2 regions of the Streptomyces sp. NPDC005408 genome follow, and region 1 is predicted to be linked to the other one. Evidence: riboswitches for the same ligand, from Rfam matches in the RefSeq annotation. Region 1 holds a riboswitch; the other holds the start of a gene.
What was found. Region 1 has a riboswitch for cobalamin ahead of ABZS64_RS00695 (prenyltransferase/squalene oxidase repeat-containing protein). Riboswitches for the same ligand answer to the same signal wherever they lie in the genome.
Positions count from the first base shown of each region.

Region 2: another riboswitch for cobalamin. It lies ahead of ABZS64_RS27190 (cobalamin biosynthesis protein); the one in region 1 lies ahead of ABZS64_RS00695 (prenyltransferase/squalene oxidase repeat-containing protein).

Region 1 covers NZ_JBEXEX010000001.1:144,748-159,088, forward strand. The annotation lists gene ABZS64_RS00670 (TetR family transcriptional regulator) at 12-686, shown strand; gene ABZS64_RS00675 (D-glucuronyl C5-epimerase family protein) at 667-2,355, opposite strand; gene ABZS64_RS00680 (ferredoxin) at 2,564-2,797, opposite strand; gene ABZS64_RS00685 (aldehyde dehydrogenase) at 2,797-4,257, opposite strand; gene ABZS64_RS00690 (MBL fold metallo-hydrolase) at 4,522-5,559, shown strand; cobalamin riboswitch at 5,652-5,786, shown strand; gene ABZS64_RS00695 (prenyltransferase/squalene oxidase repeat-containing protein) at 5,898-7,115, shown strand; gene ABZS64_RS00700 (SCO2322 family protein) at 7,115-7,744, shown strand; gene ABZS64_RS00705 (energy-coupling factor transporter transmembrane protein EcfT) at 7,741-8,976, shown strand; gene ABZS64_RS00710 (ATP-binding cassette domain-containing protein) at 8,973-10,670, shown strand; gene ABZS64_RS00715 (ECF transporter S component) at 10,634-11,488, shown strand; gene ABZS64_RS00720 (transglycosylase SLT domain-containing protein) at 11,810-12,235, shown strand; gene ABZS64_RS00725 (steroid 3-ketoacyl-CoA thiolase) at 12,320-13,489, opposite strand; gene ABZS64_RS00730 (cytochrome P450) at 13,755-14,341, shown strand, end outside.
Region 2 covers NZ_JBEXEX010000035.1:10,147-24,487, reverse strand. The annotation lists gene ABZS64_RS27230 (ABC-F family ATP-binding cassette domain-containing protein) at 1-723, opposite strand, end outside; gene ABZS64_RS27225 (neutral zinc metallopeptidase) at 1,004-1,894, shown strand; gene ABZS64_RS27220 (VOC family protein) at 1,965-2,369, shown strand; gene ABZS64_RS27215 (hypothetical protein) at 2,389-3,720, opposite strand; gene ABZS64_RS27210 (alpha/beta fold hydrolase) at 3,913-5,040, opposite strand; gene ABZS64_RS27205 (class II aldolase/adducin family protein) at 5,095-5,757, opposite strand; gene ABZS64_RS27200 (inorganic phosphate transporter) at 5,983-7,230, shown strand; gene ABZS64_RS27195 (hypothetical protein) at 7,243-7,464, shown strand; cobalamin riboswitch at 7,591-7,733, shown strand; gene ABZS64_RS27190 (cobalamin biosynthesis protein) at 7,839-8,804, shown strand; gene ABZS64_RS27185 (cobyric acid synthase) at 8,801-10,318, shown strand; gene cobN (cobaltochelatase subunit CobN) at 10,315-13,980, shown strand; gene ABZS64_RS27175 (putative cobaltochelatase) at 14,063-14,341, shown strand, end outside.

The sequences.
Region 1 (14,341 bases):
GAACGGGACATATGACAGCGGAAGCCAAGTCGGCGGGGCCTGCGTCGGCGCCCCTGACAGAACGCCAGGAGGCGCGCCGCCGTCGCATCCTGCACGCCAGTGCGCAGCTGGCCAGCCGCGGCGGCTTCGACGCGGTGCAGATGCGCGAGGTCGCCGAGGCCGCAGGCGTCGCGCTGGGCACGCTCTACCGTTACTTCCCGTCCAAGATCCATCTGCTGGTCGCCACCATGCAGGACCAGCTCCAGCACATGCACACGACGCTGCGCAAACGCCCCCCGGCCGGTGACAGCGCGGCGGAACGGGTCTCCGAGACGCTGATGCGGGCCTTTCGCGCGTTGCAGCGCGAGCCGCATCTCGCGGACGCGATGGTGCGGGCGCTGACCTTCGCGGACCGCAGCGTCAGCCCCGAGGTGGACACGGTCTCGCGGCAGACGACGGCGATCATCCTGGACGCGATGGGCCTGGAGAACCCGACGCCGGAGCAGCTCTCAGCGGTCCGCGTGATCGAGCACACCTGGCACTCGGCGCTGATCACCTGGCTGTCGGGGCGTGCGTCGATCGCCCAGGTGAAGATCGACATCGAGACGGTCTGCCGCCTGATCGACCTGACGAGCGTGCCCGCCGCGGGACCCGCCGCGGGACGAGGGCCTGCTGCGGGACGAGAGGTCAGGCGCCGTCCAGCGTGATGTCCGCGGTGGCCACCCAGTAGCCGGTGAGAGCACCTGCGGTGATCCGGACCATGGCACGTCCGTTGATGAAGGCACGGCGGCCGAAGGGTGCGTTGGAGTTGTTGGCGAAGCGGACGGTCCTGGTGCTGGTGACGGTGCCGTCGGCGGCGAACTTGTAGCAGGTGACCGTGACGTTCGCGGGGAATGTCGCGGTGCGGTCCGGACGGTAGACCGTGGTGCAGTACTCCCCGCGCAGGTAGACCCTCGGGAAGCTCTCGGTGACCCACCAGCCCGCATACGCACCGGAGTTGATCCGGTAGCAGATCCCGCGCCCTCTGATGCGGCGGCGCACACTGGACGGCAACTGCGTGGCGCTGGAGAACGTCACGGTCCGCTGGGCCAGTTGTGCGTCGTTCCGGGGCTCGGACCAGCCGTAGCCCGGGGCGCCGAGCGTGTCGAACCGGTAGAGCGTGTGCGAGCCGGAGGCGAAGGCGATGACTCCGGACGTGACCGGCGGGGGAAAGTCGTCGAGGAGCTGGTCGTGCTGCCGGGCGATGGCGGTGCTGCCGGTCTGCCAGTGCGCCTGACGGAAGACATTGATGTGGTGCTGGTGGTAGGTCGGCGTCGGAATCCGGTGGGTGTTGCAGTAGTACGAGTACCAGCGGGGGTTACGGATCCGGGGGAAGTAGTCCCGGATCGTGGTGAGCCCACCGTCGTACAGCTGCTCCGCCAGCGGATTGCCGGTCGCTACGAAGTAGTCCCAGAGCCCGAACATGGCGAAGACCATGCCGTTGTAGGTGTAGTCCGACGTGCCCGGGGCGTCGATCGGATACACCTGGATCCACACGTATCCACCGGCATCCTGGTTCACCACCCACGGCTTGCCGTCGTTGGCGAGCAGCAGCGAGGCGAAGGCGCCGTCGGCAGCCGTCCTGTAGAGCGCGCGCTCCTGCGCCGTGATCCCGGCGAGCTGCGAGAGCTGGAGGAAGAGGCTGATCGCTTCACCCTGCGCCATTCCCGAGTACCAGGGCGCCTTGTAGGAGATACCGCTGTGGGTGCCGTGCGTGAAGTCGAACGGGTACGGGAAGTACCAGGCGCCGCGGGCCTCCACGCGCTTGTCGATCAGGCGGCCCGCCTGCGCCTTGGCGCGGGTGAGGAAGAGCGCCTTGCGCGTGGGGTCCGTCTCGGTGCGGTAGGAGGCCACGCAGCCGAGCCCGAACTGCGCCTGGGTGACCGGCTGGTCGTACCCTGCCGTGGTCCTGCTCTGCCGGTACTGGATGACGCCCTGGGCATCGAGGTAGGTGTTCTCGGTGTTCGGCGTGATGTCCGCCCACTTGACGGGGCGGTCACGCCACGGCCGCATGGCCTCGGGCAGGTCGGTCACGCACCGGAAGCCGGACGTCCTGAAGTCGAACGGCAGATCCTCCGGCACGGCTTCCCGGACGGCCTGCGGGTTCACCGGCCTGTCGGCGTACGGGATCACCGTGCCGGGGGCGGGCCTGCAGATCGTGCCCTCGGCCAGCTGCTCCGGCAGCGGCGGGAGCGGCAGCGGCACCGGCGGCTCGATGCCGCCCGGAGTCCCGGGCAGACTCAGCACGAGCGAGCGCGGCATGCCGTCCGCGACGGCGGGGGGCGCGCCGCTCCCCGCAAGGGCGACCCCGGCGAAGGTGCCGGCGGCGGCACGCATGAGTGCTCTGCGGCCAACGCCCGAACGCCTGTCTCCAGCCATGACTCAAACCCCCGTGATATAGGGCATATCGCCGAACGGGGGTGATCCTTGCACAGACCCGCCGTGCCGCCGTGGCGGCGTACGGCGAGTCCGCAAAGAAATAGCGCCGGGGGACTACCCCTCGGGACCAGTGCGCGGGATTACCGCGCAGGACTGGCGCACGGGACTACTCCTCGGGCGGGAAGACCGGCTCCCCGCTCTCCAGCAGCGTGATCGCGATCGCCTCGACCGGGCAGTTCTCGGCGGCCGCGAGAATGCGCTCATTCGCATCGGTGTCGTCGGCCCGCGGATGCGACTGCCGCCCCGAGTCGAGCTTGAAGCCGTCCGGGGCGTGCCCCACACACATCCCGGAGCCGATGCACACGCTCCGGTCGACCTCGACGTGCCAGCGGTCCCCCATCAGTTCTCCCCATATCCGGCGGGCAGGTGGATCATCTTGTGCTCCAGGTACTCGCCGTACCCCTCGGGCCCGAACTCCCGCCCCAGACCGGAGTTCTTGTAGCCGCCGAAGGGCCCGAGCATGTCGAGACTGAACGTATTGATGTTGTACGTCCCCGTCCTGACCTGCCGTGCGAAGTCGATACCGCGCTCGACGTCGGCCGTCCAGACGCTGCCGCTGAGCCCGTAGTCGGAGTCGTTCGCGATCTTCACGGCCTCGCTCTCGTCCCCGTACGGCAGCAGACAGATGACCGGTCCGAAGATCTCCTCGCGGGCGATACGCATGGAGTTGTCGACCCCGCCGAAGAGGGTCGGCTCGACGTACCAGCCCTGGTCGAGACCGGCCGGACGCCCGCCGCCGGTGAGGATCTTGGCGCCTTCCTCCTGGCCGATCCGGATGAAGTCGAGCGAACGCTGCTGCTGGCGCCGGGCCACCAGCGGCCCGACCTGGGTCGCCGGGTCGAGCGGATCGCCGACCACCAGCGCGGAGGCGGCGGCCGCGAAGGCCTCGGCGATCTCGTCGTAGCGGCTGCGCGGCGCGAGGATACGGGTCTGGGCCACGCACGCCTGCCCGTTGTTCATCCAGGCGGCGGGCACGATCCCGGCGACCGCCGACGCCAGATCCGCGTCCGGCAGGATGACGGCCGCCGACTTGCCGCCGAGCTCCAGAGTGACACGGGTGAGATTGCGCGAGGCGACCTCCATGACCCGCTTGCCCGCGGCGACGGACCCGGTGAAGGACACCTTGTCGATCCCGGGATGCCCGACCAGATACTCACTCACCTCGCGGTCCGCGGGCAGGATCGACAGAACGCCCTCCGGAAGCCCGGCCTCCCTGGCGATCTCGCCGAGGATGTACGAGTCGAGGGGCGACTCGGGCGAGGGCTTGAGCACGACGGTGCACCCGGCCAGCAGCGCGGGCCCCAGCTTGGCGGCGGCGGTGAACTGCGGCACGTTCCACGGCACAACGGCCGCCACAACCCCAACGGGCTCCCGCCGCACCAGAATCGGCCCGAGCACCCCGGCCCGCCGCTCCTCGTGCTCGTAGCCCCGCGCGACGGTGATGGCGGCGTCCCAGACCATCATCGCGCCGAGCGCCTGGGCAAGCACGCTCCAGGAATACGGGGAGCCGTTCTGCGAGCTGATGGACCGGGCGATCTCCTCGTGCCGTACGGCGATCGCGTCCTTGATCCGCGAAACGACGCCGATCCGCTCGTCCAGGCTCATACGCGGCCAGGGCCCATGGTCAAAGGCCTCGCGCGCGGCGGCCACGGCCCGGTCGACATCCGCGCGGGAGGCGTGCGGCACGCGCCCGATGACCTGCTCGGTGTGGGGCGAGACGACCTCGATGGCGTCCCCGCCGAGGGGATCGGCCAACTCCCCGCCGATGAACAGCTTTCCGTGTTCCACAAGCTCGGTCATGGCTGCTGCCTCCCGCTGCCCGGCGCTTTCTGACACTGTTTCAGAACTGATATCAGTTCTAGTTCAAGTAGTCCACGGCAGTGACCGAAGAGCCCCCGACCAGTGGTTTCCCCACCAGCCTCAGCCCGCCATCGGCGCGTTCGGCGGCTGGGCGGCCCAGTCCGGCCGACTCCCCATGAATAACGGTCGACTTGGGCGACTATTGGAACCAGTTCTAGTTATAGTTGGCCGATGGCCGTGCCGCCGAAGAGAGATGAGAGCCTCATGACGCAGGTGATCGACCACGGCGGTGGCGTCTGGTCCATCGAGGTGCCCATCCCGGACAATCCGCTCGGCCACACCCTCGTCCATCTGCTCGACACCGACCGCGGCGCCGTCCTCATCGACACCGGCTGGGACGATCCGGCCTCCTGGGACACGCTTGCCGCCGGGCTCGGGTCCGTCGGGGTCGCCGTCGCCGAGGTGCACGGCGTGGTCATCACCCACCATCACCCCGACCATCACGGTCTGTCCGGGAAGGTCCGCGAGGCGTCCGGTGCGTGGATTGCGATGCATGCCGCCGACAGCGCGGTGGTGCGGCGTACACGCGAGGCCGAACCCGGGCTCTGGCTCGACTACTTGGCCGGCAAGCTCACCAGAGCCGGGGCGCCCGAGGAGCACATCGCCCCGTTGCGTGAAGCCCGCGCATCGGGGCGGATGCGTACGTTGCCCGGGCTGCGCGCGGCAATGCCCGACCGGGAGATCGTGCCCGGTGAGCTGCTCGATCTGGCGGGGCGGCGGCTGCGGGCGATCTGGACGCCCGGGCATACACCCGGACATGTCTGTCTGCATCTGGAGGAGGATCATCCGGCGAACCGGCCCGGGAACGGCAGGCTGTTCTCGGGTGACCATCTGCTGCCCGAGATCACCCCGCACATCGGCCTGTACGAGGACCCGGACGACGCCACCGTCACCGACCCGCTGGGTGACTATCTCGATTCGCTGGAGCGCATCGGCCGCCTCGCCCCCGCGGAAGTGCTCCCGGCGCATCAGTACGCCTTCGCCGACGCCGCCTCCCGGGTACGGGAGTTGCTCGCCCACCACGAGGAGCGCCTCGCTGGTCTGCTCGCGCTGCTGGCCGAGCCGCTCACGCCGTGGCAGGTCGCCGAGCGGATGGAGTGGAACCGGCCCTGGGACCAGATTCCGTACGGATCACGGAACATCGCGGTCTCGGAGGCGGAGGCGCATCTGCGCAGGCTGGTGAAGCTGGGGAGGGCGGAGGTGCGGACGGACGGCGTCCCCACGTCGTACGTCGCAGTCTGACCTCGCCCGTCGCATCACACGCCCGGCGCTCCCTGCGAACGGCTTTCCGCGCGGCCGTGCGCCGGGGGATGCGCCCCTCAGGGTGCCGGTGACCGGCCGGTAGAGTGTGCGAGTCGTCATCACACCCGTACGGGGGGAAGCCGGTGCAAATCCGGCACTGACCCGCAGCCGTGAGCCGCCGTCGCAGGCGGTGAGTCGGAATGCCCCGTGCACCGGTGTGACCGGCTCGTGCCACCGGCAGCCCGCCGCGTGGCCGGCACCGTCGAGGTATACGGAGCCGGAGCCTGGTACCTGAGCGTGCCTGCGTCCGGCTCCCCAGTGGAGAGGCACCGCCCGCCATGACCGTTCGCCGCAGCGCAGCCGCGCTCGCCGCATCCGCCGTGCTCTGCGTGGCCGCCGCCCCTGCTGCCTTCGCGGCGCCCACCCCGTCGCCGACGCCGTCCGCCGTGCAGCCGTCCGGCCTGTACGGCACGGGCGACCCGACCTACGACGGCGTCTGGCGGCAGTCCCTCGCCCTGCTCGCGCAGGACACGGTGGGCGTGAAGCCCGCGGCGAAGGCGGTCGACTGGCTGGCCGGGCAGCAGTGCGACGGCGGGGCCTTCCCCTCGTACCGCGCGGACGCGGCCAAGCCGTGCGACGCCAAGCTGCCGCTGGACTCCAACGCCACCGCCGCCGCGGTGCAGGCGCTCGCCGCGCTCGGCGGTCAGGACGCCGCCGTGAAGAAGTCGGTGGGCTGGCTGAAGTCCGTACAGAACGCGGACGGCGGCTGGAGCTACAACCCCGGCGGGGCCAGCGACGCCAACTCCACGTCGATCGTGATCGGCGCCCTCGCCGCGGCGGGCGAGAAGCCGGACGGCGTGAAGTCGAAGGGCGGCAAGACGCCGTACGACGCGCTGCTGACGTTCGCGCAGCCGTGCGGCGGGAAGAACAGCGGGGCGTTCGTCTACCAGCCGAAGCAGCCGGGGATCGTCGCGGACTCGACCTCGGCAGCGGTGCTCGGGGCGCACGGCAAGGAGCTTGTGGCGACCGCCGGAGCCAAGGACACGAAGGGCGCGGCCTGCGAGAAGGCGACGACGGTCGAGGGCGCGGCGCACAACGGCGCGGCGTTCCTCGCGACGGCGCTCGCCAAGACCGGTCATCTGGACACGCCCCCGATGCCGGGCGCAACCGACCCGAAGCCGCAGCCGGACTTCGGGAACACCGCCGACGCGGTCGTGGCGCTCAGCGCGCAGGGCCTGGGCGACCAGGCGAAGAAGCCGCTGGAGTGGCTGGAGCAGAACTCCGCGGCGTGGGCGAAGGGCGCGGGCCCGGCGGCGTACGCCCAGCTGATCTTCGCGGCGCATGCGGCCGGGGCCGACCCGAAGACCTTCGGGGGTACGGACCTGGTGGCGGGCCTGAACGCGACGGGCCCTGCGCCGGAGAAGGCGACGCAGAAGGCAGCCGCGGAAAACGACTCCGACTCGGGTGACGGAGTGTGGTGGATGGTTGCCCTCTTCGCCGCGAGTGCGGGCGTGGGCATCCTGATCAGCGGCCGCCGGAAGAACCAGCAGCGCTGATGCGTACGCGACTTCTCTCGCTGGCCCTCGCGCTCGGCGCCGCGCCGGCGTTGCTGGGTGCGGGGCCGGCGCAGGCGGCCGGTTACCGCTACTGGTCGTTCTGGCAGAGCAGTGGCGCTGCGTGGACGTACGCCACAGAGGGCCCGGCGACCGCGAGGCCCGAGGACGGTGCGGTGAACGGCTTCCGCTTCTCGGTGAGCGCGGACAGTGCGGACTCGGCGCAGCCGCGCAGGGCGCCGGACTTCAAGGCGATCTGCGCCGGTACGCCCCCGAAGGCGGACGCCAAGAGGATCGCCCTGGTCATCGACTCCGGCACCCCGGCCGACGCCCCGTCGGGCGAGACGCCGCCCGCGCTGCGCGTGGTGTGCGCGCAGGTCCCGAAGGAGGCGACGAGCGCGGAGGCACTGGCGTCGATGGCGAAGCCGCTGCGCTACAACAGCCAGGCGCTGCTGTGCGCGATCTCCGGTTACCCGAAGTCGGGTTGCGGCGAGCAGGTCGCCGCGTCCGAGCCGAAGCGCTCCACCGGGAGCGAGGACGGCGGCGGCCCGTCGCTCGGCATCATCGCGGGCATCGCGGCGGTGCTCGCGCTGGGCGCGGCGGCGCTCTGGCAGTCCCGCCGCAGGCGATGACGACGAACCGCGGCCTGCGGCCGGGCCCGGCCTTCCGGTGGGCGCTGCCCGGCCAGGGGGTGTTGACCGCTGCTGCCCGGTGGACGGCCTCGTGTACCGGCCCCCGCACCGCGGACGCCAAGGCCCGGCGGCTCAGGCTGCGCGCGCCCGAAGCAAGCCGCAGCAACGCGCTGCACGCCGGGGCATGGTGGCTGTGGGCACTCGGGCTCGCCATTGCTGCCTCCAGGACCACCAATCCACTCCTCCTCGGCCTCATCGTCGGCGTCGCCGGGTACGTCGTCGCCGCGCGCCGTACCGACGCCCCCTGGGCCCGGTCCTACGGAGCCTTCGTCAAGCTCGGGCTCGTCGTCATCGGGATCCGCGTCCTCTTCTCCGTCGTCCTCGGGTCACCCATCCCCGGTACGCACACGCTCCTCACCCTCCCCGAAGTCCCCCTCCCCGACTGGGCGCGCGGCATCCGTATCGGCGGCCGGGTCTCCGCCGAGCAGCTGGTCTTCGCGCTGTACGACGGGGCGAAGCTCGCCACCCTCCTCATCTGCGTCGGCGCCGCCAACGCCCTCGCCAACCCCGCGCGCCTCCTCAAGTCCCTCCCGGGCGCCCTGTACGAGGCCGGTGTCGCCGTCGTCGTCGCCATGACCTTCGCGCCGAACATGGTCGCCGACGTCGTGCGCCTGCGTACCGCCCGCCGGCTGCGCGGCCGCCCCACCGGCGGGATCAAGGCGCTCGTCCAGATCGGGCTGCCCGTTCTGGAGGGCGCGCTGGAGCGCTCCGTCGCCGTCGCCGCGTCGATGGACGCGCGCGGATACGGGCGCACCGCCCACGTGCCGCCCGCCGTACGGCACACCACGACCGTCCTCACCCTCGGCGGGCTGCTCGGCGTCTGCGCAGGGTCGTACGGACTACTGGCCGCCGCGGGCGCCTCGTACGGGCTGCCCTTCCTCGTCGCCGGGCTGATCGCCGCCCTCGCGGGTCTTCGCCTCGGCGGGCGCCGCTCCGTGCGCACCCGCTACCGCCCCGACCACTGGGGCCTGCGGGCCTGGCTCGTCGCGGGCTCCGGCGCGGCGGTCGCGGCCCTGATGATCTGGGCGAACGCGTACGACCCCGAGGCCCTGCACCCCGGCGTCGTACCGCTGACCGCGCCCACACTTCCCCTCTGGCCCGCGGCAAGCGTCCTCATCGGCCTGCTGCCCGCCTTCGTCGCCCCCGTCCACGCTTCGCAGGAGAAACCGTGATCCGCTTCGAAGACGTGTCGGTGACCTACGGCGACGCGGACGCGCCCGCGATCCGCGGCGTCGATCTGACCGTCCCCGAGGGCGAGTTGGTGCTGCTGGTCGGCCCGTCGGGCGTCGGCAAGTCGACCCTGCTCGGCGCCGTGTCCGGGCTCGTCCCGCACTTCACCGGCGGCACCCTGCGCGGGCGCGTCACCGTCGGCGGCCGCGACACCCGCACCCACAAGCCCCGCGAACTCGCAGACCTCGTCGGCACGGTGGGCCAGGACCCGCTCGCGCACTTCGTCACCGACACGGTCGAGGACGAGCTGGCGTACGGGATGGAGTCGCTCGGCCTCGCGCCGGAGGTGATGCGCCGCCGTGTCGAGGAGACGCTGGACCTGCTCGGCCTGGCCGAGCTGCGCGACCGGCCGATCGCGACGCTCTCCGGCGGTCAGCAGCAGCGGGTCGCGATCGGCTCGGTGCTGACCCCGCACCCCAAGGTGCTGATCCTCGACGAGCCGACGTCGGCGCTGGACCCTGCGGCGGCGGAGGAGGTGCTGGCGGTGCTGCAGCGGCTCGTCCACGACCTCGGTACGACCGTGCTGATGGCCGAGCACCGGCTGGAGCGGGTGGTCCAGTATGCGGACCAGGTCATCCTGCTGCCCGGGCCCGGCGCGGTCCCGGTGGTCGGGGCGCCCGCCGGGATCATGGCCGTCTCCCCCGTCCACCCCCCGGTCGTGGCGCTGGGGCGGCTGGCGGGGTGGGACCCGCTGCCACTGTCGGTACGGGATGCGAGGCGCAGGGCCGGTGGCTTGCGGGGGCGCCTGGCGGGTTCTTTCCCCCACCCCGCCCCTCCCCATAACTGGGGCTCCGCCCCAGACCCCGCCGGGGCTCCGCCCCGGACCCCGTTCCTCAAACGCCGGAGGGGCTGGATCTCGCGGACCGCGACCGAGGAGACCCGCACCGGACCGCTCGCCGAGGTCACCGCCCTCGCCGTCCGGCATGACCGCGTCGAAGCACTCCGTGACGTCACTCTCACCGTCGCCCCCGGCGAGGCCATCGCCCTCATGGGGCGCAACGGCGCGGGGAAGTCCACCCTCCTCGCCGCCCTCGTCGGGATGATCGAGCCCACCTCCGGCACCGTCCTGGTCGGCGGGCACACCCCCCACCGCACCCACCCGCGCGAGATGGTCCGCCGGGTCGGGCTCGTGCCGCAGGAGCCTCGGGATCTGCTGTACGCGGACACCGTGGCCGCCGAGTGCGCGGCGGCCGACGCCGACGCGGGCGTCTCCCCCGGCAGCTGCCGCGCCCTGGTCGGCGAGCTGCTGCCCGGTGTGGCGGACGCCACCCATCCCCGCGATCTGTCCGAGGGGCAGCGCCTCGCGCTCGCGCTGGCCGTCGTGCTGACCGGGCGGCCCCCGCTGCTGCTGCTCGACGAGCCGACCCGCGGCCTGGACTACGCGGCGAAGGCCCGGCTCGTCGCCGTACTGAAGGGCCTCGCCGCCGAGGGGCACGCCATCGTCCTGGCCACGCACGACGTGGAACTGGCCGCCGAGCTCGCGCACCGCGTGGTCATCCTGGCCGACGGCGAGGTCGTCGCGGACGGCCCGACCGCCGAGGTCGTGGTCTCGTCCCCCGCCTTCGCGCCCCAGGTCGCCAAGATCCTGGCCCCGCAGCCGTGGCTCACCGTGACCCAGGTCCGGGAGGCCCTGTGAGCGCCCGCCCGGTCAGGCTGGGCCCCCGCGCCATCGCCGCCCTCGCGCTCATCAGCGGGACCGGCGTGATCGCCTTCGGCTGGCCGCTGCTCGCCGACGCGGCCTCCGGGCTCGCCCACTCCGCCGACGCCCCGTGGCTCTTCGCCGCGCTGCTGCCGCTTCTCGTCGCCGTCGTCGTTGCGACGATCGCCGACAGCGGCATGGACGCCAAGGCGGTGGCGATGCTCGGCGTACTGGCCGCGGTGGGTGCCGCGCTGCGCCCCCTCGGCGCGGGTACCGCGGGCCTGGAGCCCATGTTCTTCCTGATGGTGCTGAGCGGCCGGGTCCTCGGCCCGGGCTTCGGCTTCGTACTCGGCTCGGTCACGATGTTCGCGTCCGCCCTGCTCACGGGCGGTGTCGGCCCCTGGATGCCGTTCCAGATGCTGTCGATGGGCTGGTTCACGATGGGCGCCGGGCTCCTGCCGGGCGCGGACCGCCTGCGCGGCCGCGCGGAACTGCTGATGCTCGGGGTCTACGGAGCCGTCGCCGCGTTCGCGTACGGCACGGTCATGAACCTGCAGGGCTGGACGTACATCGGCGGCCTCTCCTCCGGTGTCTCCTTCCATCCCGGCGATCCCGTGCACGAGAACCTGGTCCGCTTCCTGGCCTACTGCGCGGCGACCTCCTTCGGCTGGGACCTGGGGCGCGCCGCGCTCACCGTCGTACTGACCCTCACCATCGGCTCCACCGTCCTCAAGGCGCTGCGCCGTGCCACACGACGCGCAAACTTCGAGGCGCAGGTCACATTTCAGGCCCCTGGGAGGGTCCCTCCGGGGTGAGGCGCCCCACAGGACCTTGGTCCCGTACTAAGCGGAATAGGAGCCGTCCGACACTCCGGACAAACCCTCCCATTGTCTGCGCGACCTGCACGAATGCGTCTCGTCAAGACCCCCGGGCATTTCGCCCCTGGTGCGATCTCCACTAGTAACAACGCTCGTTGCCACGGCCTGTTCGGCTCGCTACAACTGTTCACGTCGCAAGGCGCAGCCAGTGCTCGTCGCAGAGCAGCAAGCGCCACTCAGGCGGCCGGAATCCCTCTCGTACGTACGAGAGTCCGGCACGCCCGGGCGACCGCCCTGTTCCCGACGTTAGGACTCTCTGTGTCCCGCTCGATCATCCGCCGCATCGCCAACCGTCCGAAGACCGCCCTGGTCGGCTCCGCCCTCGTGGTGAGCTCCGCCGCCATGGTGCTGGGCGCCAACCCGGCCTCGGCCGCTGCCGCCCCCACCGCTCAGACGGGGTCCGCGAAGGTGATCGCCCAGCAGATGATCAAGGACGACGCTCAGTTCCAGTGCTTCAGCAACATCGTGTCGCACGAGAGCGGCTGGGACGCCGGCGCTTCCAACCCGTCCTCCGGTGCGTACGGCCTGGTCCAGGCGCTGCCGGGCAGCAAGATGGCCTCGGCCGGTGCGGACTGGAAGACCAACCCCAAGACGCAGATCAAGTGGGGCCTGGACTACATGAACAGCCGCTACGGCAGCCCGTGTGGCGCCTGGTCCTCGTGGCAGGCCCAGGGCTGGTACTGATCCAGCCCGACACCCTTCGGGTGCGTACTCGATCGCCGGACGGGCTCCATGTGGAGCCCGTCCGGCGATCGGGCGTTTCCCGGTCTACAGCCGCTGAATGATCGTGCCCGTCGCCAGTGCACCCCCCGCGCACATCGTGATCAGCGCGAACTCCTTGTCCCTGCGCTCCAGTTCATGCAGAGCCGTCGTGATCAGCCGCGCCCCCGTGGCCCCCACCGGGTGCCCGATCGCGATCCCGCCGCCGTTGACGTTGACCTTCTCCAGGTCCTGCTCGAAGACCTGCGCCCAGCTCAGTACCACTGACGCGAACGCCTCGTTGACCTCCACGAGGTCGATGTCCCTGAGCGACATCCCCGCCTTGCCCAGCACCGCCCGTGTCGCGTCGATCGGGCCGTCGAGGTGGTAGTGCGGGTCCGCCCCGACCAGCGCCTGGGCGACGATCCGCGCGCGGGGCTTCAGCTTCAGCGCACGGGCCATCCGCTTGGACGCCCACATGATCGCCGCGGCGCCGTCCGAGATCTGTGAGGAGTTGCCCGCCGTGTGCACGGCGGTCGGCATGACCGGCTTCAGCCTGGCCAGCGCCTCCATGCTGGTGTCGCGCAGCCCCTCGTCGCGGTCGACGAGCCGCCACATGCCCTGGCCCGCGGCCTGTTCCTCCTCCGTCGTGGGCACCTGCACGGCGAACGTCTCGCGCTTGAAGCGCTCCTCGGCCCAGGCGACTGCGGCCCGCTCCTGCGACAACAGCCCCAGGGAGTCGACCCGTTCGCGGGTGAGCCCGCGATGGCGCGCGATGCGCTCGGCGGCCTCGAACTGGTTCGGCAGATCGACGTTCCACTCGTCGGGGAAGGGCTTTCCGGGCCCGTGCTTGGACCCGGATCCCAGCGGCACGCGCGACATCGCCTCGACACCGCAGCTGATGCCGATGTCGATGACCCCGGCCGAGATCATGTTGCCGACCATATGACTGGCCTGCTGCGAGGATCCGCACTGGCAGTCCACGGTCGTGGCCGCGGTCTCGTACGGAAGCCCCATCGCCAGCCAGGCGTTGCGCGCGGGGTTCATGGACTGTTCGCCGGCGTGGGTGACGGTGCCGCCCACCACCTGCTCGACGCAGTCGGCGTGGATGCCGGTGCGGCCGAGTAGTTCGCGGTAGGTCTCGCCCAGAAGGTAGGCGGGATGGAGGTTGGCGAGCGCGCCTCCGCGCTTGCCGATCGGTGTGCGTACTGCTTCGACGATGACGGGTTCCGCGGCCATGAGCTCGTCCTCTCCTCACACAGCCGCTGGGCGTCCCGGCGCCTCGCAGCTGGAACTAGTACGCGTTCTAGTTCTCAGTGCAGTCTTATGAGAGTTACCCCCGGTACGCAAGACTCTTGCACGCCTCTGCTGCACCCGCCGGACGCAACAGATCCCGCCACGACCCTTGCCACTTGTAGAACTCGTTACTACCTTTCGGTCAACTTCTGATGGGTCGTCAGACAAATCCGTGTCACCGACACCGCCGCCAGACCTGGAGTTGCCGATGTCCTGCCCCCATCTGCCCGAAGGTTTCGACTTCACCGATCCCGATCTCCTCCAAGCCCGTATCCCGCACCCGGAGTTCGCCGAGATGCGGCAGACCGCCCCGGTCTGGTGGTGCGCGCAGCCGGCCGGTATCTCCGGTTTCCAGGACGAGGGCTACTGGGTCGTTACCCGGCACGCCGACGTCAAGCACGTCTCCACACACCCCGAACTGTTCTCCTCCAACACCAACACCGCCGTCATCCGCTTCAACGAGTCGATCAGCCGCGACCAGATCGAAGTCCAGAAGCTGATCATGCTCAACATGGACCCGCCGGAGCACACCCGCGTACGCCAGATCGTCCAGCGCGGCTTCACCCCGCGGGCGGTCCGGTCCCTGGAACAGGCCCTTCGCTCCCGCGCGCGCAGCATCGTCGAGACCGCGCTGGCAGGCGCGAAGGACGACGGCACCTTCGACTTCGTCACCAACATCGCCGTCGAGCTCCCGCTCCAGGCGATCGCCGAACTCATCGGCGTACCGCAGGAAGACCGCGCCAAGATCTTCGACTGGTCCAACAAGATGGCGGCGTACGACGATCCCGAGTACGC
Region 2 (14,341 bases), on a different contig from region 1:
GCCCATGTTGTAGACATCGATCTGCGAGCGGTTGGCGTCCAGGTAGAAGACCTTGTTGACGACCGTCTCGACGAGATCGACATCGTGGGAGATCACGATGAAGCCGCCGCGGTAGGACTTCAGGTAGTCGCGCAGCCAGACGATCGAGTCGGCGTCGAGGTGGTTGGTGGGCTCGTCGAGCAGCAGGGTGTCGGCGTCCGAGAAGAGGATGCGCGCGAGCTCGACCCGGCGGCGCTGACCGCCGGAGAGCGTATGCAGCGGCTGGCCGAGCACCCGGTCGGGCAGGCCGAGCGCGGCGGCGATGGTGGCGGCCTCGGCCTCGGCGGCGTAACCGCCCTTGGTGAGGAACTCCGTCTCCAGGCGCTCGTACTTCTTCATCGCCTTCTCGCGGGTGGCGCCCTTGCCGTTCGCCATGCGGTCCTCGTTCTCGCGCATCTTCTTCAGTACGGAGTCGAGGTCACGGGCCGAGAGGATGCGGTCGCGGGCGAGGGTGTCGAGGTCGCCGGTGCGCGGGTCCTGCGGGAGATAGCCGACCTCGCCGGAGCGGGCGATGGCGCCGGCGGCGGGGATGCCTTCGCCCGCAAGGCACTTGGTGAGGGTGGTCTTGCCCGCGCCGTTGCGGCCTACGAGGCCGATGCGGTCGCCTTTGGCGATACGGAAGGAAGCGGACTCGATGAGGACGCGTGCGCCGGCGCGCAGCTCGATGCCGGAAGCGGTGATCACGGAAAGACTCCAGGGCGGTATGGACGGCGGAAGGGACGGGCGTGGGAGCTTCGACGCCGTCTAATGCGCAAGGAGAATTGCCATACGGGTCAGTCTACCGGGGGCCGGCAAGTGCTTTTCCGCCGACTTTCGCGGCTGCACCCGGGCTCGACCGCCGCTCCGGCTGCAGAGCGTCGCACATAGAGGGGCTTCATAACAAAAGGGGCGATACACATCACACTGATCGATACTCGGCGCAGGGCGGCGGGCTGCCGCCGCCGTGAGCAGAGGGTGGTGGCCCATGCAGTTCGACGACGACGCCGATCTGGACACGTCCGAGGTCCAGGATGTGCGCGGCAGCCGCGTCCCGGGCGGCAGGGCCACCATCGGCGGCGGCATCGTCGGCATCATCGCGCTGATCCTGGGGCTGCTCTTCGGTGTGGGTCCCGAGCAGCTCGGACTGACGTCGGGCGACTCCGATCCCGCCGCGACCGCCTCGACCCAGGCGCAGGTGAACCAGGCCTGCAGGACGGGTTCGGACGCCAACACCCGGGAGGACTGCCGGATCGTCGCGGTGGTCAACAGCGTGCAGGACTACTGGCGGGCCGAGTTCACGCGACGGCAGGGGCGCTACACCGACGCCCGGACGGTCATGTTCACGGGCCGGGTGGGCACGGCATGCGGGACAGCGACCTCGGCGGTCGGGCCGTTCTACTGCCCCGGCGACCGGCAGGTCTATCTCGACCTCGGCTTCTTCGGCGATCTGCGCACCAAATTCGGCTCCAGCGGCGGGCCGTTCGCCCAGGCGTACGTCGTGGCCCACGAGTACGGCCACCATGTCCAGAACCTGATGGGCACCTTGCAGCGGGCGCAGGACGGGCAGCAGGGCGCGAACAGCAATGCCGTGAAGGTGGAGCTGCAGGCCGACTGCTACGCCGGGGTGTGGGCGCACCACGCGACGACCACGCCGGACGAGACCACCGGCCGGCCCCTGCTGACCAGGCTCACGCCCGAGGACATCCAGGACGGCCTGGACGCGGCGGCGGCCGTCGGCGACGACCGGATCCAGGAAAAGTTCCAGGGCCGGGTCACGCCGGAGACCTGGACGCACGGCTCGGCCGCACAGCGCCGGCAGTGGTTCTACAACGGCTACACCACGGGCGACATGGCCCGGTGCAACACCTTCGGCTGAGTGTCAGTGGCGGCTGCCAGACTGAGATGCAGATCACATTCCTACCGTCGAGCCTGAAGGAGTGGTCGAGATGACTCAGTCACCAAGCATCTGTCCGACATTGAGGTACGCGGACGCGAAGGCAGCGATCAAACAGCTCACCGAGGCCTTCGGCTTCACCGAGCACGCGGTGTACGAGGACGAGGCGGGCGCCGTGATGCACGCCGAGCTGACCTTCGGCAACGGCATGGTGATGCTGGGCAGCAAGGGCACCGGCAGCGAGTTCGACAAGCTGATGGAGGGCGGCGGGCCGATGGCGGTGTTCGTCCATGTCGACGACGTCGACGCGCACCACAGCAGGGCGGTGGACCGAGGAGCGGACATCGTGATGCCGCCGACCGACCAGGACTACGGCGCGCGGGACTACATGGCGCGGGACATCGAGGGCAATGTGTGGAGCTTCGGCACGTACGCACCGGGGGCGGAGGGGTCCTAGGGCCTCCACCGCCCCGGCGCTACGCGCCTCCGGTGTGCACCTGGAAGGCCGCCCGGCGTACGGCCTTGGCGAGGGCCGGGTCGGGATGCGCGGCGGCCAGGGCGACCAGGACCTGCACGGTACGGGGGTGGCCCCCGGCCCGGACCTCGTCGAGCAGCGCGGGGACCGTGCCCTGGACCGCGGAGTCGAGATGGCGCAGTAGCAGCTGGGGCTCGCCGTGGTCGGCGACGGCCGCCGCGGTGTCCACCCAGAGCCAGGTCGCTTCCTCGCGGGTGAGGACGTCCGCGGCGTCCTCGGGGTCCGCGCCCTCGTACTCGGCGAGCCAGAGCAGGACGTAGGGGCGCAGCGAGGGCTCGTCGGCGGCGGTGCGGACCTCGGCCTCGGCGGGGGCGCCGACGACGCGCAGCGCCTCGAAGGCGAGGCCGCGCAGCAGGGCGTCCTCGCCGCGGGCGACGCCCAGGAGTTCGGCGACCGCGCTGGAGACGGTGCGGGCGGCGAGCCAGGCGCGGTACTCGGCGCGGGCCGGGCCGGGGGTGAGGCGGGCACAGCCGCGCAGCATGTCCTCTGCGGACTGCTCGATGTTGCCCGCAGGGCTCTGGGCGGCGACGCAGATCTGCTCCAGCTTGACCCAGACCGCCCAGTTGCCGAGCGGCGTCAGGGTGGCCGAGCGGCCCTTGTCGAGCGTCAGCGCGCCTACGGCCGACAGGCCTTCAAGAGCCCAGTCGAGCAGGAGCGAGACGGGGACGAAGGGACCGGAGTCAGAGTTGGCGTCGAAGCCGGAGCCGGAGTTGGGGTCGGCGGGCTCGGGCTGCGGGCCGTAAGGGACTTCGCAGCGCTCCTCGCGCAGCTCGGCGACGCGCTGCTGGAGCAGGTCGAGCAGTACCGGTACGAGCACGGGACCGGCCGAGAGCTGAAGGAGGGAGAGAACCTGGGGCACGGCCTCGACGACCTCGGCGACCGCCGTCGGAGCGACATCCTCGGGCGCCGGGTGGACCAGCGACCAGGCGTCGAAGAGTGCGACCCAGCCGCGCAGCACGGCCATGTCGTCACGGTCCCAGGCGCGCAGCCGCCAGCCGGGGCGTGCGGTGTCGCCGTGCAGCTCGACGAGTCCGGCGAGGCGCGCGCGGTCCCAGCCCGCGCGGACCTGGAGCGGGGTCAACTCCAGTGCGGCCGCCGCCCGTTCCTGGGTCCGCTCGGTGAGCTGTGCGGTGCTGGGGTCACGCTCGACGGCCGCCCAGCGGGCGATCCGTACGGCGTCGGCGAGGACCGTCCTGGCCTGTCGGGCCAGTTCCGAAGGGGCCGGGGTGCCCTCGGGAGGCCGGGGGGCCGGCCGGGTACCCCGCGTCGTCACGGCCCGCCGTGCGGTGGCCAGCGATCGCGGGCGGACAAGACGGAGTCTGGAGTTGCGCGCCAATTGCTCATCAGGCTTTCGGGACGTCACGGGGAGCAGTCTTCCCGCTCACGGCCCGAAAGCCCAAACGGAACCTGTTCGGCTCGTTCAACGGCCCTCCCCGTGGAGGCGACACACAGGGGCCGCCGGGCGCTACATCAGCGGGGTGAGGAAGCGGCGGAGGGCTTCTTCGTAGCGCGCCGGGTCGGCGTTCCACATGGCGGCGTGCGGGGCGTGCCGGACGGTGTTCAGGCTGATCAGTTCGGGGCGGCGTGCGGCGAGTTCGCGGGAGAGCTGCCAGGAGGCGAGGCTGTCGTCCGGGCCGTGGAAGATCAGGGTCGGCACGCGCATGCCCTTCGGGTCCGCGGCTTCGAGCAGCCGGTCGCCGTGCAGCCCCGTCCTGCCCTGGGCCGCTCTGACGGCGAGCGGCAGCAGGGGCGCCGGGGTGCCGCGGGCGGAGGCCAGGCTGCGCAGGGTGGCTTCCCAGTCGAGGACCGGGGAGTCCAGGACGAGGCCGCTGATCCGATCGCGCAGCGCGGAGTTGGCGGCGGCGTGCAGGGCCATCGATGCGCCGGTGGACCAGCCGTGCACGATGACGCGCTCGGCGCCCTGGCGCACCGCGTAGCGGATGGCGGCGTCCAGGTCGCGCCACTCGGAGTCGCCGAGGTGCCCGAGTCCGTCGGGGGACGCGGGAGCGCCGGGATCTCCGCGGTAGCCGAGGTTGAGCACCGGGAAACGGTGGGTGTGCAGGAACGGCAGGAGGTTCAGGGGATGTTCCCTGGTGGCGCCCAGGCCGTGCACGGTGATGACCCAGGTGTCGCGGGGTCCGGGCACGAACCAGGCGGGCAGCGGGCCGAGTTCACCGGGGATGTCGACGTCCTTGTGGTCGAGGCCGAGCGCGCTCGACGGGTCGCCGTCGTGCACCCGCGGGGTGAGCCGGACCTTGGTGCCGGGCTCCAGGCTGCCGTGGCTGACCCGCTCGAGGCGGCGTACGACGGTGTCGGCGCGGCGGGGCACCCCGTCGAGTATCGAGCCGATGACGGCGTGGACGTCGTCGCCCTCGATTCCGTACCGGCCGGGGCGCTGGGTGGCGAGGCTGCGGGTGAGCGTCACATGGCCGGCCGCGGTGGAGTGCACGGTGAGCCGCGGGTCTCCGGGCAGCGGCCGTCCCGGCGTCGCCTTGAGCGCGGCGTCGCTTGCGTAGCGGCCGGCCGCTATCACGGCCGCGCCGACGCCGATGAGTGTGGTGACGGCTGCTGCCGTCGCGGTAACCGGGCGCACCGTTCCAGTGTCGGTACGCACGGGCCGCGCTGCCAGTGGAGGGAGCCGCCGGTGTCAGCCGGGCTGGCCGTACCCCTGGAGCTTCTCGGACACCTCGCGCAGCTGGGAGCCGGAGAGCAGGGTGGGCGCGTATCCGGGCACGGAGGCGGCGGTCAGCCAGACGCGGCACATCCACTCCAGCTGGGCGGTGCGGTCGTAGGCCTGGTCGAGGGAGTCTCCGTAGGCGACGGTTCCGTGGTTCTGCAGCAGGCAGGCGGTGCGCTCGTGCAGGGCGCCGAGCATGTTCTCGGCCAGTTCCTCGGTTCCGTACAGGGCGTACGCCGCGACGCGGACGGGGCCGCCCATGGCGGCGGCCATGTAGTGGATGAGCGGGATCTCGGGGACGAGGGTGGAGACGGCGGTGGCATGCACGGCGTGGGTGTGGACGACGGCGCCGGCGTGGGTGTTGCGGTAGATCTCCAGGTGCAGGGGCAGCTCGCTGGTGGGGGCGAGGTCGCCGAGGACCTGGTTGCCGTCGAGGTCGACGGCGACGGCGTCCTCGGGGGCGAGCCTGTCGTACGCGACTCCGCTCGGGGTGACCAGGACGAGTGGGCCGACCCGTACCGAGACATTGCCCGATGTGCCCACCACCAGGCCTTCCGTCGCCGTCCTGCGTGCGGTGGCCACGAGGTCCCGCCATGCCCGCTCGATCGCGTCCTGCGCCACCTGATAGCTCATGCGGCGATCCTGTCAGGAGGGGCCGGGGGCCACAGGAGGGGCGAGTGACGGAGATCACGCGAAACGCCCCAAAAGCCATATTTTCGAGGCGTCGCCTTGGCTCCCGGCAAGCAGAGGGAGAAATCCTCACTTCAGGACACCGCGCAGCCCGCCTCAGTTCATCTTCCGTTCATTCAGGTTAACTACGTTCACCGCGCCACTGACGTCAAGAGATTGCCTGGGTAAATGGAACACATCACGCTGCTGCTAGCGATCGTGATCGTGACAGCTCTCGTGTTCGATTTCACAAACGGTTTCCATGACACCGCCAACGCGATGGCGACGACCATCTCGACCGGCGCCCTGAAGCCCAAGACGGCGGTGGCCATGTCCGCCGCGCTCAACCTCGTCGGCGCGTTCCTGTCCGTCGAAGTCGCCAAGACAATCTCCAGCGGCATCGTCACCGAGGCAGGCATCACCCCCGAAGTCATCTTCGCGGCGCTCGTCGGCGCCATCCTCTGGAACCTGATGACCTGGCTCATCGGTCTGCCGTCCAGCTCCTCGCACGCCCTGATGGGCGGACTGATCGGCGCCACCATCGCCTCGGTCGGCGTCAGCGGCGTCAACGGCGGCACCGTGGTCACCAAGGTGCTGATCCCCGCGATAGCCGCCCCGCTGGTAGCCGGCATCGCGGCGTTCCTCGCCTCCCGGCTGACGTACAAGATCGGCAAGAACGCCGACGAGAAGGCCACCGCGAAGGGCTACCGCGCCGGCCAGGTCGCCTCCGCGGGCCTCGTCTCCCTCGCCCACGGCACCAACGACGCCCAGAAGACGATGGGCATCATCACGCTGGCGCTGATCGCCGGCGGTGTGCTCTCGCCCGGCTCCAACCCCCCGATGTGGGTCATCCTCTCGGCCGGTCTCGCGATCGCGATGGGCACCTACCTCGGCGGCTGGCGCATCATCCGCACCATGGGCAAGGGCCTGACCGACCTTCAGCCGCAGCAGGGCTTCGCCGCCCAGACCAGCGCGGCCAGCGTCATCCTCGCCTCCTCCAACCTCGGCTTCTCGCTGTCGACGACGCACTCCTGCTCCGGCGCCGTGATGGGCGCGGGCCTGGGCCGCAAGGGCGGCGTGGTCCGCTGGTCCACCGCCACCCGGATGTTCGTCGCCTGGGGCCTGACGCTGCCGGCCGCCGGTCTGGTCGCAGCGGGCTCGGAGTTCGTGACCAAGCAGGGCGACTGGGGTGTCGCGGTCGTCGCGGCCTTCCTGATCGGCGCCTGCGCCGCGATCTGGTTCGTCTCCCGCCGCCAGGTGATCGACCACACCAATGTCAACGACGCGGCGGAGGCCGAGCCCGCGGGCGTCGTGACCACCGCCATCGCGGCCGTCACCCCGCCGCCGGCCGGCACTCCGGCGCAGGACCTCAAGACGACCATCTCGGCTCCGGCCCCCGCGTCCGGCTCCGAGCCGACCCGCCCGGCCACGGTGTAAGGACAGATCAGCATGAAAATCGACTGGGCAGCACTCGGCTCCGTCTTCGGCGTGAGCCTCGTCGCCACCGTCGCCCTGGTGGGTCTTTTCACCCTCGGCGTGGTGGGCCTGAGCAAGCAGGAGTCCGCGACCGCGGGCGGCGGCTCGGCGGTCCTGGCGCGGACCGGGGCGTACGCGTGCTTCGCGCTGTGCGCGGCGGCCGTGGCGTACGGGATCTATCTGATCGTCACCTGACAACCGCGAGGGGTGTCTGGACGCCCCCTGGTCACCTCAGGTCCGGGCCGGGCACCCCATCGGGTGACCCGGCCCGCGTGTGTACCCCGACACACTCTCCCCGCGCAGGTCAAAGGCCAGTTGACGGCCGTTCTCGCAGCGTGGTGGACTGCCGAAGCCATCTACGGCGGCAGAAGAGGAAGCCGGTGCGAATCCGGCGCGGTCCCGCCACTGTCACGGGGGAGCACTCCCCCGGAAGCCAGGAACTCTCACCGCCGTTTACGTCGAACCAGGGCGCGGACACCCTGAGTGAGGACATATCGCCATGCCCGGCTGCGGTTCAGTTCCTGCTGTGAGTACGAGGGTCCTACGAGGCGGAACGTCGGCCTGAACCCATGCGTGCCGACCATGAATTCGTGTACGGCGCCGCCGCCGGTCTCGTCGGTGACCTGGTGCTCGGTGATCCTCGCCGGGGGCATCCGGTCGCCGCGTTCGGGCGGGTCGCGGGCGCCGTCGAGAGTGTGCTGTGGCGGGACCACCGGGGGTGGGGCGCGCTGCACGCCGTCGTGTGTGCCGGGGGCGCCGTCGCTGCCGCCGCTCTCCTCGGGCGCGGGGTACGGGGGCGGCCCGCCGCGTCCGTTGCCCTGACCGCCGCCGCCACCTGGGCCGTCGTCGGCGGCACTTCGCTCGGCCGGGAGGCGCGGGCCATCGGCGATGCGCTCGCCGCCGGGGATGTGGAGGTGGCGAGGGAGCGGCTGCCGCATCTGTGCGGGCGCGATCCGCAGGCCCTGGACGAGCAGCAGATCGCGCGCGCCGTCGTCGAATCCGTCGCCGAGAACACCTCCGACGCCGTGGTGGGCGCGCTGGTCTGGGGCGCGCTGGCCGGTGTGCCGGGGCTCGTCGGGTTTCGCGCGGTCAACACGCTGGACGCGATGGTGGGGCACAAATCAGCCAAGTACCGCCGGTTCGGATGGGCTTCGGCCCGGCTCGACGATGTGGCCGGGTGGCCGGGAGCCCGGCTCACCGCGATGCTGGCGGTGCTCGCGGGCGGAGATGCGCGCGGAGCCGCAGCGGCATGGCGGGCCGATGCGAAGCAGCACCCGAGCCCCAACGCGGGACCTGTGGAGGCCTCGTTCGCGGGCGCCTTGGGTGTACGGCTCGGCGGAACGCTCTCCTACGGCGGACGCGTCGAGCACCGGCCCGTACTCAACGGCGGCGGGCGCGCCGTCGAGGTGGCCGACATCGAACGTGCCGTGCGGCTCTCCCGTCGCGTCGGCCTGCTGACACTGGCGACATGCGCGGCGGGCCGCCTGGCAGGTCATGCACTGCGGGCGCGTCGCGCCGGAAAGGGGCGGGGATGAGCGGGCGTACAGGCGGAGGGCTGCTGGTCGCCGGGACCACCTCCGACGCGGGCAAGAGCGTCGTCACCGCCGGGATCTGCCGGTGGCTCGTACGGCAGGGAGTCAAGGTCGCGCCCTTCAAGGGGCAGAACATGTCCCTCAATTCGTTCGTGACGCGCGAGGGCGCCGAGATCGGACGGGCGCAGGCCATGCAGGCGCAGGCCGCCCGCGTGGAGCCCAGCGCGCTGATGAACCCCGTGCTGCTCAAGCCCGGCAGCGACCGTTCCAGTCAGGTCGTGCTGATGGGCAAGCCGGTCGGCGAGCTGAGCGCACGCGGCTACCACGGAGGGCGGCAGGAGGCTCTGTTCGGCACTGTCGTGGAGTGCCTGGAGGAGCTGCGGGGCACGTATGAAGCCGTGATCTGCGAGGGGGCGGGCAGTCCGGCCGAGATCAATCTGCGGCGTACGGACATCGTGAACATGGGCATCGCACGGGCCGCTCGGCTCCCGGTGCTCGTGGTCGGGGACATCGACCGCGGCGGCGTCTTCGCCTCGTTCTTCGGTACGACGGCGCTGCTCGCCCCCGAGGACCAGGAGCTGATCGCGGGCTATCTGGTCAATAAGTTCCGGGGCGATGTGACGCTCCTCGAACCCGGCCTGGAGATGCTGCACGGGCTGACCGGGCGGCACACCTATGGCGTGCTGCCCTTCGCTCACGGGCTCGGCATCGACGAGGAGGACGGGCTGCGGGTCTCCCTGCGCGGCGCGGTGCGGGAGTCGGTGGTCGCGCCGCCGGTCGGCGAGGACGTGCTGCGCGTGGCTGTGTGCGCCGTACCTCTGATGTCCAACTTCACTGACGTGGACGCGCTCGCCGCCGAACCCGGCGTCGTCGTGCGCTTCGTGGACCGGGCCGAGGAGCTGGCCGACGCCGATCTGGTGGTCGTGCCGGGCACGCGGGGCACGGTGAGGGCGCTTGAGTGGCTGCGCGAGCGCGGGCTCGCGGACGCGCTGGCACGACGGGCCGCCGAGGGGCGGCCGGTGCTCGGCATCTGCGGCGGCTTCCAGGTCCTCGGCGAGCACATCGAGGACGAGGTCGAGTCGCGGGCGGGCGCCGTCGACGGGCTCGGGCTGCTGCCGGTACGGGTGCGGTTCACGAAGGACAAGACCCTCGCGCGGCCCGTGGGCGAGGCGCTCGGCGAGCGGGTCGAGGGTTACGAGATCCATCACGGGGTCGCCGAAGTGCTCGGCGGGGAACCCTTCTTGGACGGCTGCCGGGTCGGCTCGCTGTGGGGCACGCACTGGCACGGCTCGCTGGAGAGCGACGGCTTCCGGCGCGCCTTCCTGCGCGAGGTGGCGGCGGCCGCCGGCCGTCGCTTCGTACCGGCGCCCGACACCAGCTTCGGGGCGCTGCGCGAGGAACAGCTGGACCGCCTCGGCGATCTGATCGAAGAGCATGCGGACACGGACGCGCTGTGGCGGCTCATCGAGTCGGGCGCTCCGACGGGACTGCCTTTCCTTCCACCGGGAGCGCCATGAGCACCGTGCTGTTGCTGTCCACCGCCGACACCGATCTGCTGGCGGCCCGGGCCTCCGGAGCGCCGTACCGGATCGGCAACCCGACCCGTGTCGATGTGGCGCGGGAGCTGCCCGCGCTGATCGAGGGCGCTTCGGTCGCGGTCGTGCGGCTGCTCGGCGGGAAGCGGGCCTGGGAGGACGGTCTCGCGGCCCTGCGTGCCGCCCGTATTCCGACCGTCCTGCTGGGCGGGGAGGCCGTTCCGGACGCGGAGCTGATGGCCGAGTCGTCCGTGCCCGCGGGTGTGGTGGCCGAGGCTCTGCGCTATCTCGTCGAGGGCGGTCCCGGCAACCTTGTCGAGCTGGCCCGCTTCCTCTCCGACACGGTGCTCCTCACGGGTGTGGGCTTCGCCGAGCCGCAGAAGATGCCCGAGTGGGGCGTGCACGGCACGCGCGCGTACATCGAGGGGCGGCCGACCGTCGGCGTGCTCTTCTACCGGGCGCACCAGCTCTCCGGGAACACCGCCTTCGTCGACACGCTCTGCGACCGGATCGAGGCTCGGGGCGCCAACGCCCTTCCCGTGTACTGCGGTTCGCTGCGCGGCGCCGACACCGGCCTGTACGAACTCCTCGCCGGGGCGGACGCCCTCGTCGCCACGGTGCTCGCCGCCGGCGGCACGCGCGCGAGCGACGCCAGTGCGGGCGGCGACGACGAGGCCTGGGACATCGGGGCGCTCGCCGAACTCGACATTCCGGTGCTCCAGGGCCTGTGCCTGACGTCCTCGCGGGCCGTCTGGGAGGCCTCGGACGCCGCGCTGTCCCCGATGGACGCGGCGATGCAGGTGGCGATCCCCGAATTCGACGGGCGGCTGATCACGGTCCCGTTCTCCTTCAAGGAGCAGGGCCCCGACGATGTGCCGGTGTATGCCGCGGACCCGGAGCGAGCCGGGCGCGTCGCCGGAATCGCCGTACGCCACGCCCGGTTGAGGCACCGGCCGAATGCCGAGAAGAAGCTGGCGCTGGTCTTCACCGCCTACCCGACCAAGCACTCACGGGTCGGCAATGCGGTGGGCCTGGACACCCCGGCCTCCGCGGTACGGGTCCTGGACGCGCTGCGCGATGCCGGTTACGCCGTCGAAGGCTACCCGGACAACGGAGACGAGCTGATCCACCGGCTCATCAACGCCGGTGGCCACGACGTGGAATGGCTGACCGACGAGCAGTTGTCGGCCGCCCCCGCGCGCGTGCCGCTCGCCGACTACCGGGCCTGGTTCGAGAAGCTGGATCCCGCGCTGCGCGACGGAATGCTGGAGCACTGGGGCGAGCCGCCGGGCTCGCTCTACGTCGACGGCGACGAGATCGTGCTGGCCTCGCTCCGGTTCGGGAACGTCGTGGTCATGATCCAGCCGCCGCGCGGTTTCGGCGAGAACCCCATCGCGATCTACCACGACCCCGACATGCCGCCCTCGCACCACTACATGGCGGCGTACCGGTGGCTGGAGACCGCGGCTTCGGAGGGGGGCTTCGGCGCGGACGCGATCGTGCACATGGGCAAGCACGGCACCATGGAGTGGCTGCCGGGCAAGGGCCTCGGCCTGTCGGCCGGCTGCGGCCCGGACGCCGTGCTGGGCGAACTGCCGCTGATCTACCCCTTCATCGTCAACGACCCGGGCGAGGGCACCCAGGCCAAGCGCCGCGGCCACGCCACGGTCGTGGATCATCTGGTGCCGCCGATGGCGCGTGCGGACACCTACGGCGATCTGGCCAAGCTGGAGCAGCTCCTCGACGAGTACGCGCTCGTGTCCGACCTCGACCCGGCGAAGGCCCCGGCGGTACGGGCGCAGATCTGGACGCTGGTGAAGGCCGCCGAGCTCCATCACGACCTGCATGTCGACGAGCAGCCGGACGACGGCGACTTCGACGGGTTCGTCATGCATATCGACGGCTATCTCTGCGAGATCAAGGACGTCCAGATCAGGGACGGTCTGCACATCCTGGGCGGCGGCCCCGAGGCGGAGGCCCGGGTCAATCTCGTCCTGGCGGTGCTGCGCGCCTCCCAGGTGTGGGGCGGGCAGGCCAACGCCCTGCCGGGACTGCGCGCCGCGGTCGCCGGGCACTTCGGACTCGTCGAGAAGGATCTGCTGGCCGAGCCGGGCGCGCCGGTGAAGGTGCCGGTGGAGCTGACCGCGCTGGTCGAGGGTCCGGCCAGGACCGGCGCCGACGCGATCGATCTGCTGGAGCACCTGTGCCGGCGGCTCGCCGAGGGCATGGAGGAGTGCGGCTGGTCCACGGACCGCTGCGCCGCGCTTGTGCACGACACGCTGGGGGTCGAACTCCCGGGCGCCGTCGCCGTATTGGGCTTCGCCTGCGAGGAGGTCGTGCCGCGTCTTGCCCGTACGACCGACGAGATCGGCAATATCCTGCGGGCACTGAGCGGCGGCTATGTGCCCGCCGGTCCCTCCGGGTCGCCGACGCGCGGCCTCGTCAACGTCCTGCCGACCGGCCGCAACTTCTACTCCGTCGACCCCAAGGCGATCCCCTCCCGGCTGTCGTGGGAGGTCGGCCAGGCGCTCGCCGACTCGCTGGTGGCGCGGTATCTGACGGACACCGGCGCCTACCCGAAGTCGGTGGGTCTGACGGTGTGGGGCACGTCCGCGATGCGCACGCAGGGCGACGACATCGCCGAAATCCTGGCGCTGCTCGGCTGCCGCCCGGTCTGGGACGACGCGTCCCGGCGCGTGACGGGCTTCGATGTGGTGCCTCTGGCGGAGCTCGCGCGACCGCGCATCGATGTGACGGTCCGCATCTCCGGCTTCTTCCGGGACGCCTTCCCGCATGTGGTGGGGCTGATCGACGACGCCGTACGAGCGGTGGCCGACCTCGACGAGCCCGCCGAGTCCAACTACGTACGGGCCCACGCCGACGAGGACACGGCACAGCACGGCGACCGGCGGCGCGCCACGGCGCGGATCTTCGGCTCCAAGCCGGGGGCGTACGGAGCGGGTCTGCTGCCGCTGATCGACGCGCGGAACTGGCGCTCCGACGCGGATCTCGCCGAGGTGTACGCGGTGTGGGGCGGATACGCGTACGGGCGCGGGCTGAACGGGCGTGCGGCGCGCGGGGACATGGAGACGGCGTTCCGCCGGATCGCGGTTGCCGCGAAGAACGTGGACACGCGGGAGCACGATCTCGTCGACGCGGACGACTACTTCCAGTACCACGGCGGGATGGTCGCCATGGTCCGTCATCTGACGGGCGATTCGCCCGAGGCGTATGTGGGCGACTCGGCGGTTCCCGACCAGGTCAGGACGCGCACGCTGGGCGAGGAGACGCATCGCGTCTTCCGGGCGCGGGTGGTCAATCCGCGCTGGATGGCGGCGATGCGGCGGCACGGCTACAAGGGCGCGTTCGAGATGGCCGCGACGGTGGACTACCTCTTCGGGTACGACGCGACGGCAGGGGTCGTCGACGACTGGATGTACGAGAAGTTGTCGGCGGAGTACGTCTTCGATCCGGAGAACCGGGAGTTCATGCAGAAGTCCAATCCATGGGCGCTGCGGGGGATCACGGAGAGGCTGCTGGAGGCGGCGGAGCGGGGGCTGTGGGCGGAGCCGGACGCGGAGACGCTGGAGCGGTTGCGCCGCACGTACCTCGAGCTCGAGGGCGACCTGGAGGGGGACGCGTGAAGGTGATTTCTTGCCGGGGGCTCCGCCCCCATACCCCCGCGCCGCACACGCCGGGGCTGATTTTTACGATCGAGGAGACCGCATGAGCACCCCCTACCCGTTCACCGCCATCGTCGGGCAGGAGGACCTGCGGCTCGCGCTGTTGCTCAACGCCGTCTCACCTGCCGTCGGCGGTGTGCTCGTGCGTGGCGAGAAGGGGACCGCCAAGTCGACCGCCGTGCGTGCCCTTTCAGCGTTGATACCGCAAGTTCCGGTGGTCTCCGGGTGCCGGTTCTCCTGCGACCCCGCATCCCCAGACCCGGCCTGTCCCGACGGGCCCCACGAGACAGGCGGCGGCATCGCGCGCCCCGCGCGGATGGTC